DNA from 2 places in the Paenibacillus rhizoplanae genome. Region 1 is predicted to be linked to the other one. Evidence: riboswitches for the same ligand, from Rfam matches in the RefSeq annotation. Region 1 holds a riboswitch; the other holds the start of a gene.
The links. A riboswitch is a leader RNA that binds a small molecule or an ion and turns the genes downstream of it on or off. The one in region 1 is predicted to bind cobalamin.
Positions count from the first base shown of each region.

Region 1 (3,207 bases):
GCGGCAGATCCGGGCAGCGCCCCGGAAGCTACAGCCACCGCCGCGCCTAGCACGGAGCCATCCGCTTCCGCAAGCCCGGAAGCGGACGCGGAATAACACAGCGGCCATAAGCAGGCCGCGTAAGCTTGTAACTAATGTGATCGGGTAACATTGCTTACAGAGATAGGTGTACTCTATACAACTAAAAACAGTGAAAAGGAAGGCATACCTCCCCTAAGTGTATTCCATACAACTAATTTTGCTCGAATGGGCGAAAAGCTGGGTACAGAAGCATTTTAGGTGTACGAAATACAGCTAAAAGTACATTTGGTGGTAAATCAGACGATTTAGTTGTACAGATTGCATTTAAGAATAACGTTTGGAGCTAGAATAGCACCTTAATCGGGGTACGGCAGAGCCTCAGCAAGCGAGGGGATTAAATTAATGCTGATTAGTTTAAACCTGATGAACGACTAGCTGCTCGATTGTACTTTGTACACTAGAATGAGGCATATTGAGCCTTATATGGTGTTCTGTTGTATTCGGTACATTAGATTTTGGGAATTTGGCCCGGCGGAGGGGTAGTTGCCACAATCGATTGTATGAAATGCAGCAGAATGCGTTATACGCCGCTTTTACACGAATTCTAATGTACATAATACAATCGCCTGCTGCCCTGTCTCCGCTAGTACCGCCAACGTCTTAATTAACAGCAGAAGAATGACTCCATAGTCCTGAATAGTACGATGTGCCGGGGGAGCGGGCATGTGCTGTTCAGGATTTTTGTGCAGAATGGGCTGAGCCTTGGGGGAGCTGGAATAGATATAGCTTGTCTATAGACATACAGGGGAATAGTCGATATGATGGTTTGAGAATATTATAATTTAATAAGCTTGAGGAAAAGGTGCAGTTTGCCTTAGAGACCGCGCGCTGTCGCTAGCAGATGCTGGCAGGGCTATGTCTAATAGAGGAATCTGCTTAAAAGGGAAGCCCGGTGCAAGTCCGGCGCGGTCCCGCCACTGTAAATACGGAGCAACTCCTGAGGAGCCACTGTCTGCTAAGCGGATGGGAAGGCGGGGGAAGCGGTGAAGTATGAGCCAGGAGACCTGCCTTTTTCGTTGTTGTTTCTATTCTTCGGGGGTAAGAATGTGGAAGCAGATGCTGATATTGGCGAGGGCTGTATATTGCTGCATTGTATGTAATGTGGGAGAGCAATCGACTCCTTCAGCCGCCCTGTATTGTATTCTTCCCCGGCCGCCCTGCACAGGGCGGTCTTTAGGTTGTCGCTCTATTTGCGGAGGAAGCAGGATTCATCCATTCTATTTCAGGAAAGAGGTTAGTTATGAAGAACCATTCTCTATCATCCAGGTTCACACGGCTGGGACTTGCTGTGGTTATGCTGTTCGCAATGCTGGGAGCAGCCGTAGCCCCGGCAGGACAAGCTGCTGCTGCACAGGCAGGCGGGACTTCCGCACCAGCGGTATCCGCTCTGCCCGCAAAAGAGGCAGCCAGCGTAACCGCTGCAGTCTATGCTACTGCGGAATTCATGCTGAAGAACGGAGTCCAGTCGGACTGGCAGGCAATTGGCCTTGCGCAAGCGGGCTATAAGGTTCCTGTCAGCTATCTGAAGGCGCTTGAAGGTAAGGTGAGTGAGGCTAAGGGTGTTTTTGCCAGAGCTACGGACTATGCCCGGATTACGCTTGCCGTTAAGGCACTGGGCGGCGACCCGGCGAATGTGGCAGGCTATAACCTGATCGAGAAGCTCTACAATCACGATGCAATTACCGGCCAGACGCTGAATAATCCAGTCTATGCCCTGCTGGCTCTGGATTCCGGCAGCTATACGATCCCGGCAAATGCAAAATGGACACAATCTAAGCTGCTGGCAGAGATTCTGGCAAAGCAGAACCCGGACGGCGGCTTCACCCTGACTACGGGTGCGAGTGATCCGGACATGACAGCGATGGTGCTGAACGCACTGGCTGGACACAAGCAGGAAGCAGCAGTGAATACTGCCGGTCAGCGGGCAGCAGCCTGGTTGTCTAAGGCACAGGACAAGAACGGCGGATATGGCGACAGTAGTGAGAGTGTAGCTCAGGCCATTATCGGTCTGTCTGCCTTCGGCATTAATCCGGCAGGAGCAGATTATACCAAAGGCCAGATTAATCTGGTCAGCAAGCTGATGAGCTTCAGCGCAGCTGATGGAGGATTCGTCCACACTGCGGGCGGCAGCTCCAATGCTCTCTCTACGGAGCAGGCACTGGAGGCTATGGTAGCGTACCAGCTGTTTGGTACAGGCGGTAAGCTCTTTGATTTTAGCGGCACACCAGTGAAGAATCCTCAGGTAAGTGTCTCGGTTACTGTTGAAGGTCCGAATGGAACCTTGGCTGAGGGCAGCGTGTACGCCGGCAATGTGCTTAAGGCACTGGAAAAGACAGCAGCAGCCAAGCGCCTGGCCCTGGTCAATGAAGCAGGCAATTATGTGACGGGGATCGGCGGCGTGATTGCGGGTACTTTTGGCGGATATGATGGCTGGATGTATGTGGTTGCACGCGGCGGAGCATGGATCTATCCAAGTGTAGGGATGGGCGACTTCGCGCTGGAGGAGAATGACCGCATCGTGGTCTATTATGGCGGGGACAACACGCAGGTGGTTGATGCCGTAACGGTGACTCCCGCACAGCCGCAGCCTGGACAAGATCTGAAGGTGCAGGTGAACCAGAAGAAATGGGTCTGGAATGAGGCGACCTTCACCTCCGATCCGGTAACCTCACCGGCAGCAGGCGTACAGGTAACTATCGGCGGAAAAACAGCAGTTACAGATGCTGCGGGCGTGGCTGTTGTGGCCGGCGGCTTGACAGCGAATAAATATACCCTGACGGTTACGGGATATCTGAAGGATAAGACCCCTGCCATCGTGCGTCATACGGTCCCGGTAACGGTGGCTTCTGCGGCGGCGGACCGTCCTGCTTTTGGCGATGTGAAGTCGATCTCGCCTTGGGCGCTGGAGTCGGTATACACGGCGTATGACCGCAAGCTGATGAACGGTGTGAGTGAGGGCAGCCTGCTGTTTGCACCGAAAAAGAATATTACCCGTGCTGAATTTGCAGCGCTGCTGCTTCGTTTAACCGGCAACGAGCCGTCTGCGGCGGCTTCCGCTGGGGCCTTCAGTGATGTTAAGGCCGGTACATGGTATTATGGAACAGTGAACCGGGCGAAGGAGCTAGG
Region 1 covers NZ_JBHUKY010000068.1:101,995-105,201, forward strand. Annotated here, with positions in the region: gene ACFSX3_RS26735 (GAP1-N2 domain-containing protein) at 1-96, shown strand, start outside; cobalamin riboswitch at 915-1,107, shown strand; gene ACFSX3_RS26740 (S-layer homology domain-containing protein) at 1,322-3,207, shown strand, end outside.

Region 2 (3,207 bases), on a different contig from region 1:
CCAATGAAGCCCAGCGACAGACTGCCGTGCTTCAGCAGCTCGCCTACGCTGTCATCGGGGGCAAGCTGCTCGCCGCCTTCCCAGACGCCTTCACGCATCATGAAATCGGAGGCTTTGGCCTTCTGGGAAGCCTGGATACGGAAACGGTGCAGCAGACCGTCGAGCGCAATATCCATGTAGTGATTGAGGTCGTCAAAGAACCCTTTTTCGTCAGCAGCCAGGCGGCGGCCGGTTACCGTACCGTGGGCCAGTCCAAGACGCACCAAATTGAGCGTGTTGAAGGACAGATTACCTTTGCCGGAGCAGTGGTTACGTCCAAAGCGGTCGCCGAGCACACGGGTCCGGCAGCCCATCGTAGCGAACTCGGTATCCGGGTCAGCCGGATCGTAATATTGCATGTTCAGCGGAGCGTCCAGATTGGCGAAATTCGGATACAATCTGCGCGCCGAGCACTCCGCGGCCTTCAGGAACAGCTCATAGTTAGGGTCACCCGGCTGCTGGTTGATGCCTTGCTTACATTTAAAGATCTGAATTGGGAACACCGGCGTCTCCCCGCTGCCCAGTCCGTTCATCGTGGCCGCCAGCAGTGAACTGATCACAAGCTGGCCCTCTGGTGAGGAGCAAGTGCCGTAATTGATGCTGGTAAAAGGAATCTGGCCGCCGGAGCGGCTGGACATCGTATTCAGGTTATGTACCATGCTCTCTGCGGCCTGCAGGGTCTCGCTCTGCGTCTCCTTCAGGGCGAAACGGAAGGCACGCGGATACTGCTCAGCCAGATCGCTGCGGCTCATCGTAATCTCCCCAAGCTCAGAACCCTCTGTATTCTCCTCGAAATACTCCAGACCTTTGCGGAAGAGCTTGGAGAAGGATTTGGTCACATAAGGGGCCAGATCATAATCCAGCTTGTTGGCGGATACGCCGCCGTATTGCGCATTTTGCTGCGACTGGAAAATAATCGCCACCAGTGACATCGCCGTCATAATCGAGTTGGGAGGCCGTACGCTGCCGTTGCCGGTGTTGAAGCCTTCACGGAGAAGCCGTTCAAACGGAATGAAGATGCAGTTCGTGGTTCCAATGGCGTACTGATCAAGGTCATGTACATAGACGACATTATCCAGGGTAGCCTGTACCAGCTGTGGCGGCATGGTGAAGTTACGGGCATACCATTTGGAGTATTCACTGCCGAACTTGCTCATTTTGCCGGAGAAGCTCTCCCCGTTCAGGTTGGCGTTCTCGCGCAGCAGATCCAGATCCCGGCTTTCGATAATATCCCGTCCCAGATGAATGACCTCTTCTAAAAGATCCTCCTGTGCAGCTTGTCCTTCGTTATAACGTTTCTCCAGCAGCGTCATTATATAACTCTCTCCTCTCGGGTATTGTAAGCGTTAAAAAAGCACCCCCGGCCGGGAAGGCCGGAAATGCCCGAATGCATGATGCAAAGTTCCGGAAAGCGGAAATTTGCCTGTGGTCTGGGTGGAACATACGAGCAGACACAGGGCGATAGCTTACGCCCGTTCTTGTATATTCCGCAGAGCCGATACCTGAAGATAATCCTCGATCGTCCTCAGGTATCGGCAGCCTATGGCCCGATTGACGGAAGGCTAACTCTGCTATTGCAGGCCGCATACGGACACCTCCCCTGTTCCTCGCAGGAGTCTAAGCGGTGCCACCGAAACAGGCAGGTCTCCTGGCTTCCGGCAACTCCTCCGGCGCCTTCCCGGGGGGCTTATTCCGCCCCTTAGTGGCAATTAGCCGGAGAATGCGGCCCTGGGCATCGCGCCCTGGGAGCATCCGGTTACAGTGGCGGGACCGCAGCGGTTTTGCACCGCGCTTCCCTATTAAGTCGCACCTCTATTACAAGGGGTGAAACACCCGTTTCTACTATATTTTGTTGTTATCTATTAAAGCTAACGCAATATATTGTGTTTGTAAATGTTTTTTTGCAATCCCGCACGGGGAGCGGGTTCGGCGCTTTTACTCACAGCTGATCCACAGTTAGTCCACAGGTAATCCACAACTTTTCTATGAATTTGCCTTGAATGTTTCATAAAATCTCCGAAAATACGCCACAAAGAATCCATAAATAGAGTGCGTCTAATCCTGGTAATCATTTTGACGGATATTAATAGAATAGAGAGGGTGGCAGGTGATTTGTGGCGAGCCTGGCGAAGCGTTACAATAAGAGGATAAATAAGAGGCTCAGGCACATCAGATCATTAGGAGGGAGATCACAATGGCAATTGGCGAAGTGACCGTTATTCCGATCGGGACAGGCAGCACCAGTCTCAGCAGCTATGTGGCCGAGATGCAGCGCGTACTGGAGACGGTGGAGGGCATTACCTATGAGCTAACTTCTATGGGTACGATTATTGAGGGACCGGTAGCGCGGATTCTGGCTGCGGTAGAAGCGCTGCATGAGTCGCCGTTCACCGCCGGGGCGCAGAGAGTCTCCACCTCGCTTAAGATCGATGACCGGCGCGACAAGATCTCCACCAGCCGCAGCAAGCTCGAATCCGTGGAGCGTAAGCTACAGGGAAAGTAGTGGGAATATAGTATCTAATCAGAAATGACGATAAGGAGCGGATTCTACATGGCAGAAGCAACGCAGCAGATCGGAATTCAAATGTATACACTGCGGGACCAGACGGAGCGGGATTTCCTCGGCACACTGGGCAAGGTGGCAGAGATGGGATACCAGGCAGTGGAGTTCGCCGGTTATTTCGGCGTAGCTGCCGGGGAACTGCGCCGCAGGCTGGATGAACTGGGCCTTGCGGCGCCTTCGGCGCATGTGGGACTGGACTTCAGCAGCCTGGATAAGATGGAACAGGCCTTAGCCAAAGAGATTGAATACGCCGTAGAGCTCGGACTGCAATATATAATCACCCCGTCGGCACCGCTTCCGCCCAGCCCTTCCATCGAAGATGTGACAAGAATAATTCCATTCCTGGAGAAGGCTTCCGCGATGGTCCGGGCGGCAGGGATGGAGTACGGCTACCACAACCATGATTATGAATTCGCAAAAGTTGACGGCAAGGCGGTCATCGATATCTGGCTGGAGCGGATTCCTGCAGAGCATATGCTGGCAGAGTTTGATCTGGGCTGGGTACACCGGGGCGGAGCCCGGCCCGCAGATTATGTGTCACGGTACGCCGGCCGTGTTCCGCTGGTCCATATTAAGGATTTCGGAGCAAACCAGGAGGAGACCGA
Region 2 covers NZ_JBHUKY010000015.1:5,178-8,384, reverse strand. Annotated here, with positions in the region: gene ACFSX3_RS06080 (anaerobic ribonucleoside triphosphate reductase) at 1-1,352, opposite strand, end outside; cobalamin riboswitch at 1,661-1,891, opposite strand; gene ACFSX3_RS06075 (MTH1187 family thiamine-binding protein) at 2,234-2,542, shown strand; gene ACFSX3_RS06070 (sugar phosphate isomerase/epimerase family protein) at 2,591-3,207, shown strand, end outside.
Region 2: it holds a riboswitch for cobalamin, as region 1 does, so the genes downstream of both, ACFSX3_RS06080 (anaerobic ribonucleoside triphosphate reductase) here and ACFSX3_RS26740 (S-layer homology domain-containing protein) in region 1, are expected to answer to the same signal.